DNA from 4 places in the Streptomyces sp. NPDC000941 genome. Region 3 is predicted to be linked to each of the others. Evidence: riboswitches for the same ligand, from Rfam matches in the RefSeq annotation. Region 3 holds a riboswitch; each other region holds the start of a gene.

Region 1 (2,193 bases), on a different contig from region 3:
CGGGGTATGGGGACCCGGTCAGCAGGTCATGTCGCGGCGGTCACGGGGTCAACCCGTGGGCGCGGAGCCAGGGCATCGGGTCGATCGGGCTGCCACCGCCCGGCCGGACCTCCAGGTGGAGGTGCGGGCCGGTCACATTGCCCGTGGCGCCGACGCGGCCGACGACCTCGCCCGTCGTCACCGAGCCCGACGTACGGACCATCGACGACAGGTGGCAGTACCAGATCTCGGTGCCGTCGTTCAGCTTGATCACGATGCGGTAGCCGTACGAACCGGCCCACCCGGCCGAGGTGATCGTGCCGCCGTGCAGCGCCTTGACCGGGGTGCCGGTCGGGGCGGCGAAGTCCTGGCCGGTGTGGTCGGCCGACCACATGTTGCCCGCCTGGCCGAAGGACGCGGTCAGGGTGTACGAGGCGACGGGGAGGGTGTACTGGGCGGCGAGCTTGGCCAGGCGCTCGGCCTCGGCCTTCTTCTTCGCCGCCTCCTCCGCCTTCCGCTTGGCCTCGGCCTCGGCGGCCTTCTTCTTCGCCTCCGCCTCGGCCTTACGCTTCGCCTCCGCGTCGGCGGCCTTCTTGGCCACGCCGGCGGCCCTCTCGGCGGCCTGCTTGGCGGCGGCGTCGGCCGCGGCCTCGCGCTGCGACTCGTCGGCGGAGTTCTGCTGGTTCTCGGCCTGCTGGAGGATGCGGGCGCGCAGCGCCTCACCGGCGTCGGTGGTGCCGTTCTCCTCGTCCTGGGAGGTCAGGCCGGCCTGGGAGAGGGGGGCGGCCGAGGTGCCGTCGGAGCCGGAACCGGAGTCCGAGGAGAGCAGCGAGCCGATGCCGGGCAGGTCCGCCGCGTCGGGGAGGACGTCCGTCACCTTGTCGGCGACGTGTGCGAGGTCCGGCATGGATATGGGGGCCTTGGGGCGGTCCTTGGCGCTCGCCATCCCGCCCGCGCCGACCGCCGCGATCACGCCGACGCCGAGCACGGCGCCGCTGCGGGCCATCGTGCCGCCGCGCTGCCTGGCGACTCGGTGCCGGCCGCGCACCGGGGCTATGGATTCCTCAGTGGGATTCCACTCGTCCCATGTCTCGGTGTCCTGCCCGTCCCTCGCCTCGGCGGCCGGTTCGAACCAGGAGCCGTAGCGGGTGGCTGTCCCCGCTCCGGCGCCGGACGTGCGGGACGGAGCTTCTTCTAGGGCAGACCTGTTGGACGCCACGCGGGCGCACTCCTTTCCTTCCCTCTCGCCTACCGGGTTAGCTGACGGGTTCGGAGCAGGAAGGTCTCCTACGGGTCAGGTTCGACCCGATTCACCCCAAGGTTGGTGGTTCCCCGGTTCCCTTGGTGTTGCTGTTGTCGCTCTGCTGCTGGTGCTGCTGTGCGTACGGGATTCGGCGACGGCGCACGGTGCCGCCTCTTGCGGCGGCAGTAACGACCGCGCTGCGTTATCGAACGTTAATAGAGAGCAGGACCCGATTCCAAGCCGTTCCCGGGAATCAGAGCAACCTTTGAGGTGACGTTCACGAACAACATGGGACAGATGAGGGCGAGTCGACAGCGACCCGAGCACACCCGGAAACGCCCCCGAACTGATCGTGCGTCAATCGTTATCCGGAGGGGTCATGCTCCGCTACGGAACGTGTTCGTGTCCGCATCCATGGTCCGCCCCCGGCGCCACCGGGGCGCGGCGCAGCGCCAGCAGCGCCATGTCGTCGGCGGTCCCGCCGCCCGTATGCCGCTCCACATCCGCCACCAACGCGTCGAGCAGCTCCACCGGTCCGGCGAAGCGACGGCCGCGCAGCTGGACCGCCGGATCGTAGAACGTGCCCTCCGCATCGCGCGCCTCGCTCACCCCGTCGGTGAACAGCAGCAGGGTCACCCCCTCCGCGAACCGCAGCTCCTCCACCCGGTCCGGCCACGCCCCCAGATCGCCCATCCCCAGCGGCAGCGCCGGCCTCTCGGGGTCGGCCTGGCACACCGCGCCCTCCCCGTCCAGCAGCAGCGGCGCCGGGTGGCCGCGGTTGATCAGGCGGAGCATGGAGTCGCCGCGGGGGATCTCGGCCAGCACCGCCGTGATGAACCCCTCGGCCTGCTCGATATCGGCCCGCCGGGCCCGCTCGCGCTGCAGCGCCCGCTCCAGCCGCAGCGTCAGCCCCTCCAGTGTGGCCTCCTGTTCGGCGGCCTCCCGGAAGGCGCCGATGACGATCGCGACCA
Region 2 (2,193 bases), on a different contig from region 3:
ACGAGACGTATGTCCGCCCGTCCACCTCGACCGCCGTGGTCGTCGGTGACCTGACCGGCGTCGACCTCGACAAGGCGCTGGCCGAATCCCTCGGCGCCTGGACGGGCGGCGCCGCCGAGTCCCGCCCCATGCCGCCGATCACCGCCGACGACACCGGCCGCGTGATCATCGTCGACCGGCCGGGCGCGGTGCAGACCCAGCTGCTCATCGGCCGGATCGGCGCCGACCGCCACGACCGGGTCTGGCCCGCCCAGGTGCTGGGCACCTACTGCCTGGGCGGCACCCTCACCTCCCGGCTCGACCGCGTGCTACGCGAGGAGAAGGGCTACACGTACGGTGTGCGGGCCTTCGGCCAGGTGCTCCGCTCCGCGGCTCCGGACGCTTCCGGAGGGGCCACGGGCGCCTCGCTGCTGGCCATCAGCGGCTCGGTGGCCACCGAGGTCACCGGCCCCGCCCTGGAGGACCTGTGGAAGGTGCTGGGCACGCTGAAGGAGGAGGGCCTGACGGACGCCGAGCGCGATGTCGCCGTGCAGAACCTGGTCGGGGTGGCCCCGCTGAAGTACGAGACGGCGGCCGCCGTCGCGGGCACGCTCGCCGACCAGGTCGAGCAGCATCTGCCGGACGACTTCCAGGCGCAGTTGTACGCGCGCCTCGCGGAGACCGGCACGGTGGAGGCGACCGCCGCGGTGGTGAGCGCCTTCCCGACCGACCGGCTGGTCACGGTGCTCGTCGGTGACGCCTCGCAGATCGAGGAGCCGGTCAAGGCGCTCGGCATCGGCGAGGTGCGCGTCATCCAGGGCTGACAGGTCAACAGACCGACGAGCTGACAGATCGACAGGCCGACGGACCGACCCGACCAGGGAGCAACGGGCCGTCGCCGCAAGGACCCTGGCGCCGCTTCAGGCGCCAGGGTCTCTTTTTGCCGGTCGTTTCCTCGATCGTTTCGTCCGCTTTATGGCAGAGATTGCCCGTCTGGGTGATCGTGTCTGTGGGGAAACCAACAAAAAAGCGGAACCGTTTGGTGAACGAATGCGATCACGCTTAGCGTCAGTTCGGTTGTCCGCCCGAGACACGCCGCATCCGCGGCACGGGCAACCATCGCCGAGTCCCCGTACGGCGCGAGCCAGGGGAGCCGGGGACCCAACCTCGCCCGTCGCCGCCCGCGGCGCCGGACGGGTGATCCCCAGGGGTGAATCGGACGCCTTCCCCGCGTGGGGGAGGGGCCCGTAGGAGACCTTCCTGCTCCGAACCCGTCAGCTAACCCGGTAGGCGAGAGGAAGGAAAGGAGTGCGCCGGACCATGGCGTTCACCCGTACCGCCGGGAAGCACCGCCGCCCCACCCGGGCCCCCCGCACCACCCGTTCCAACGCCAACCTCGCGGGCATAGCCACGCTGGCCGCCTCCGGCGTGGTCGCCGGCTTCGCCGCCCCCGCCCTCGCGGCGTCGGACGACCCGCGCGGCTTTGAGGACACCGGGCTGCGCCAGGCGGTCGCCATGGACGACCAGCTTGCCGACCAGGTCCAGGCCCAGGCGGAGAGCCAGCAGAGCGCCGCCGAGGAGGCCGCCGCCAAGGCGCAGGCCGAGGCCCAGGCCCGCAAGGAGGCCGCGCGTCAGGCGGCCGAGGCGAAGCGCAAGGCCGAGGCGGCCGCCAAGAAGGCCAAGCAGGAACGCGAGGCCAAGGAGCGCGCGGCGCGCGAGGCCGAGCGCAAGCGGCTGAACACGTTCGTGCCGCCGGTCACCGGCTCGTATGTCTCCACCAGCTACCAGGCGTCCAGCGGCCTGTGGTCCTCCGGCACCCACACCGGGGTGGACTTCCATGCATCGTCCGGCACCTCGGTGCACTCCGTCGGCTCCGGCACCGTCGTCGAGGCCGGCTGGGGCGGTGCGTACGGCAACAACATCGTGATCAAGATGAACGACGGCACCTACACCCAGTACGGCCACCTGTCGTCCATCGGCGTCTCCGTCGGCCAGACGGTCACCCCCGGCCAGCAGATCGGCCTGTCCGGCGCCACGGGCAACGTCACCGGCCCGCATCTGCACTTCGAGGCCCGCACCAGCCCCGACTACGGCTCGGACATCGACCCCGTCGCCTACCTGCGCTCGCACGGCGTGAACCTCTGACCACGCCCTCGCACACCTCCCGAAGGCCCCGGTCCCGCGGACCGGGGCCTTCGGCGTACTCGCATGGGC
Region 3 (2,193 bases):
CCCCAGACGTACGGCTTGCCGATCTGCGCCTGCGCGAAGGCGATGGCCTTGTCGGCCTTGGTGGAGGTCGAGCTGGAGGACCCCGAGGAGCTGGACCCCGAAGATCCCGAGGTGCCGGACGATCCCGAGGAACCGGAAGACCCCGAGGAACCGGAGGAGCTCGACGAGTCGGAGGAGTTCGCCTGCTCCTGCCGCCGCTTCGCCGCCTCCTCCTGCGCCCGCTTGGCCGCCGCCTCCCGCTGCTGCTGGGCCAGCGCCGCCGCCTTGCGCCGGGCCTCCTCTTCCTTCTTCTTCTCGATCACCGCCAGCCGCGCCTTCTCCTCGGCGGTCAGCTTCGACAGCAGCTCACGGGCCTGGGTGAGCTTGCCCTGGACGGTCTTCTTCTTGGTCTTCAGCTGCTGCTGCGACCGGGTCAGCGACGCAAGGCTCTTGCCGGCCTTCGTACGCTCCTTGGCGGCCTTGGCCTGCTGCGACAGGAAGTCGTCGACGGCCTGCTTCTGCTCGCCGGACAGCCGGTCCATCAGATGGGACTGGTCGAAGATGTCCCGCGGGTCCTTGGCGAACAGCAGGGTCGCCGTGCTGTTGGCCATGCCGCCGCTGCGGTACTGCGCCGCCGCATAGCTGCCCAGCTTGCGCCGTGCCTCGTTCAGCTTCTCGGTGCGCTTGGCGACGCTGTCCAGCAGCCGGTCGACCTTGGCGCGCTGCTCGCCCGTGCGCTCCTTGGCGGCGTTGTACGCCTGGGTCGCGGATTCGGCCTGGTGGTAGAGCGTGTCGACCTTCTTCTTGACCTCTTCGACCGTTGGCTTGGGCTTACCGGGCTCGGCGCTCGCCGTCTGGGAGAGGAGGGTGACGGAGGCGAGGGCGGCCGTCGTGACCCCGACGGCGGTGCGGCGGCCGGTGGCCGAGTCCAGTATTCGGGTCCGCGGCTTGCGGTGCGACGCCAAGGGAGGCGACTCCTTCCGTGGACCGCCTACCGGGTTAGCTGTCGGGTTCGGGCGTACGGAAGGCTGCCCTACGGTCCGTGCGGCGGACGGCTACTGTCGCCACGTGGGCCGATTCACCCCAGTGGTACCTCTGGGTCCCCGGCTCCGGCTGCCTCGCGGCGAGGCCGGACTCGGCGGAAACAGCCCGTGCCGACGTGGTCGCCGACGGGTTCCGGACCGTCTGATGAAGGACCGTAGTGGTCTTGTGGGGCTCATGTGAAGGCTGGTGTTCGAATTGTCCCGAAACCGTTTCGTGACTTCCGCGCATACGCTGTCAGTGCGGCGCCCTAGACTCGGTGAGCGATGAGCAGCCTCTTTGATGACAGCTTCCTGGCGGACCTCGGGCCCTCGGACGAGGAGCCCCCGCCGCCCGAGGACGACGGCGGGCCCGCCGCTGAGGACGTCCCGCACGACCTCTTCGGCGGGAAGTTCGACGCGCCCGCCCCCAGGGAGACGTACTACCGCGACGGCGCGGCGCGCCCCGCGGTCGATCCGGTCGCGCTCCTGGAGGGGATGAACGAGCAGCAGAGGGCCGCCGTGGTGCACACCGGCTCGCCGCTGCTGATCGTCGCGGGCGCCGGGTCCGGCAAGACCCGGGTGCTCACCCACCGCATCGCGTATCTGCTCGGCGCGCGCGGCGTGCACCCCGGCCAGATCCTCGCCATCACCTTCACCAACAAGGCCGCGGGCGAGATGAAGGAGCGGGTCGAGGAGCTGGTCGGCCCGCGTGCGAACGCCATGTGGGTGTCGACGTTCCACAGTGCCTGCGTGCGCATCCTGCGCCGGGAGTCCAAGAAGCTCGGCTTCACCTCCTCCTTCTCGATCTACGACGCGGCCGACTCCAAGCGGCTGATGGCGCTGGTCTGCCGGGATCTGGACCTCGACCCGAAGCGGTATCCGCCCAAGTCCTTCAGCGCCAAGGTCTCCAACCTGAAGAACGAGCTCATCGACGAGGAGACCTTCGCCGGACAGGCCTCGGACGGCTTCGAGAAGACGCTCGCCGAGGCGTATGTGATGTACCAGTCGCGGCTGCGCGAGGCCAATGCCCTCGACTTCGACGACATCATCATGACGACGGTCAATCTGCTCCAGGCATTCCCCGACGTCGCCGAGCACTACCGCCGCCGCTTCCGCCATGTCCTGGTCGACGAGTACCAGGACACCAACCACGCGCAGTACACGCTGGTGCGCGAGCTGGTGGGCCCGGGCT
Region 4 (2,193 bases), on a different contig from region 3:
ACCTCGCCAGCCGCTCCCAGCAGATAGCCATCGCCCGGGCGATCCTCGCCGACCGCGGCCCGGACGCCTGGCCGAGCTGTGCGCTGGACGCCGGGCTCGCCGGCCTCGGCGACGCGCTGGATGTGAACCCCGGCGGGAAGGGGACGCCCGAAGCCAAGGAGGGGGCACCGCCCAGCGGTAGCTGGGGGACGGAGGAGCCCACCGGGATCGGCGACTCCGATACGGACGACGCGTCCGACGACTCCAGTCGGGGCGATCGGTCGGACAGCTCCGATGGTTCCGGTAGTTCCGAAGATTCCGATACGTCCGACAAGACCGGTAAGTCGGACCCCTCCGCGACTCCCGGCGACAAGTCCGGTGAAAAGGGTGGGAAGTCGGGCGCTTCCGGCGAAGCGTCCCGCGACGAGGGCGACTCCGCGCCCGACAAGGGCGACGAGCGCTCCGACCGCGACGCGAAGGGCGAGGACTCCGCCACCTCTCCCACCGGCCGTCACCGCGGCGCGCCCGACGCCCGCGAGCAGGGCTCCGCGGGCACGGCGGACGACGACGCCCGGTCCTCGGGCCGCCATGCCTCGCGCGACGACGCGGAGCGCACCGAGATCCCCGTTCAGCCCCTCGGCCGCGAGGACTACACCGTGCGCGGCGATGACAGCTTGTCAGACATCGCGGACGACCGAGACGACCAAAAGGCTGACGGAGGGCGGCCCGAGCTCTACGAGGCCGACGAACCGCTCATCGGAACCGACCCGGGCCTTATCCATCCTGGTCAGCGTCTCGATCTCGGCGCCAGGTAGCGGCAGTTCGGGATGAATTGCCCGATCTGGCGGTGGTGAGACATACATCTCGTCACATCGCCCGGCGTGCGTAGCCTGTCCGATCTTTCCGCACCCGGCCTCACCTGCGTAGATGTGGGATGGCTGGGTGCGGATACGGCCTCATTCGCTGGGATGTCGGGGTTTGAACCTCATCGGAAGGTGTGTTTAACGTCTTTCCGCTCGCCACCGCGGGCACCGTCGATCGTCACGCCGAGTCCTGCCGGCGGTCGGGGGGAAACCGACGCTTATGCGCCGAAGGCAGGAGCGGGGGAACCAAGGTAGGCGCCGTAGCGGCCTGGAGACGGGCCCGTTCGGCTCGGGGTGAAGCCAGGGTGCGGTCAAGCCGCATCTGGGCCGGGCAACTCACAGTCCGAACCCGACAGCTCACCTCGTAGGCGTCGGTGAGGAACGAACATGCGTAACGACAAGGGTAAGCACCGCCGTCCCTCCAAGGTCACCCGCATCGCCGCGCTCGCCGGCGTCGCTGGTGCGGCCGTCGCCGCACCGCTCCTGGGGGCCACCTCCGCCTCGGCCGCGACCACCGCCCAGTGGGACACGGTCGCGCAGTGCGAGTCCGGCGGCAACTGGTCGATCAACACCGGCAACGGCTTCTACGGCGGCCTCCAGTTCACCAACTCCACCTGGGCCGCGTACGGCGGCACCTCCTTCGCGGCCCGCGCCGACCTGGCCACCAAGGACCAGCAGATCCAGATAGCCGAGAAGGTCCTGGCCGGACAGGGCAAGGGCGCCTGGCCGGTGTGCGGCACCGGCCTGACCACCGGCGGCACCCCGACCCCCTCGACGTCCACCACCCAGCCCGCCCAGCCGGCCGAGACGGCCAAGCCCGCGCAGCCCGCCAAGCCGAAGGCGCAGCCCCGCGAGGAGAGCGAGCACGCCGGGCGCGGGCACGCCCGCCACGCGATCAAGAAGGGCGACGGCGAGTACAAGGTCAAGTCCGGCGACACCCTCTCCAAGATCGCCGACGCGCACCACGTCGACGGCGGCTGGAAGAAGCTCTTCGAGCTGAACAAGGACATCGTCGAGGACGCCAACCTCATCTTCCCGGGCCAGCTGCTCCACCTCTCCTGACCCACCCGGCCGGGCCTCCCCCCACCCCGGCAGCCGGGCCTCCCCCCACCCCGGCACCCTCCCCGGCCCCAACACCCCCGAAGACTGCCCCGGCCGGGCGCGCCGCCCCCCAAGCGAGGCGCGCCCCGCCGGGGCTTCGTCGGGTGGGCACTCCGGGCCCGTTAGGCTCATGCCGCAGAGACAGACCCATACGAAGGAGATCCTCGTGTCGTCCATCGACGTCGTCGTAGCTCGCGAGATCCTCGACTCGCGAGGCAACCCCACGGTCGAGGTCGAGGTCGGCCTCGAC

The links. Region 3 has a riboswitch for cyclic di-AMP ahead of ACWDSL_RS09680 (NlpC/P60 family protein). Riboswitches for the same ligand answer to the same signal wherever they lie in the genome.
Region 1: it holds a riboswitch for cyclic di-AMP, as region 3 does, so the genes downstream of both, ACWDSL_RS25905 (M23 family metallopeptidase) here and ACWDSL_RS09680 (NlpC/P60 family protein) in region 3, are expected to answer to the same signal.
Region 2: it holds a riboswitch for cyclic di-AMP, as region 3 does, so the genes downstream of both, ACWDSL_RS49085 (M23 family metallopeptidase) here and ACWDSL_RS09680 (NlpC/P60 family protein) in region 3, are expected to answer to the same signal.
Region 4: it holds a riboswitch for cyclic di-AMP, as region 3 does, so the genes downstream of both, ACWDSL_RS03360 (transglycosylase family protein) here and ACWDSL_RS09680 (NlpC/P60 family protein) in region 3, are expected to answer to the same signal.

What each region holds. Positions count from the first base shown of each region.
Region 1 covers NZ_JBSFMM010000085.1:1,141-3,333, forward strand. Annotated here, with positions in the region: gene ACWDSL_RS25905 (M23 family metallopeptidase) at 41-1,198, opposite strand; cyclic di-AMP (ydaO/yuaA leader) riboswitch at 1,210-1,336, opposite strand; gene ACWDSL_RS25910 (PP2C family protein-serine/threonine phosphatase) at 1,610-2,193, opposite strand, start outside.
Region 2 covers NZ_JBSFMM010000315.1:4,693-6,885, forward strand. Annotated here, with positions in the region: gene ACWDSL_RS49080 (M16 family metallopeptidase) at 1-803, shown strand, start outside; cyclic di-AMP (ydaO/yuaA leader) riboswitch at 1,090-1,287, shown strand; gene ACWDSL_RS49085 (M23 family metallopeptidase) at 1,300-2,124, shown strand.
Region 3 covers NZ_JBSFMM010000020.1:25,212-27,404, forward strand. Annotated here, with positions in the region: gene ACWDSL_RS09680 (NlpC/P60 family protein) at 1-944, opposite strand, end outside; cyclic di-AMP (ydaO/yuaA leader) riboswitch at 953-1,130, opposite strand; gene pcrA (DNA helicase PcrA) at 1,287-2,193, shown strand, end outside.
Region 4 covers NZ_JBSFMM010000005.1:91,664-93,856, reverse strand. Annotated here, with positions in the region: gene ACWDSL_RS03365 (transglycosylase family protein) at 1-794, shown strand, start outside; cyclic di-AMP (ydaO/yuaA leader) riboswitch at 1,056-1,228, shown strand; gene ACWDSL_RS03360 (transglycosylase family protein) at 1,230-1,904, shown strand; gene eno (phosphopyruvate hydratase) at 2,110-2,193, shown strand, end outside.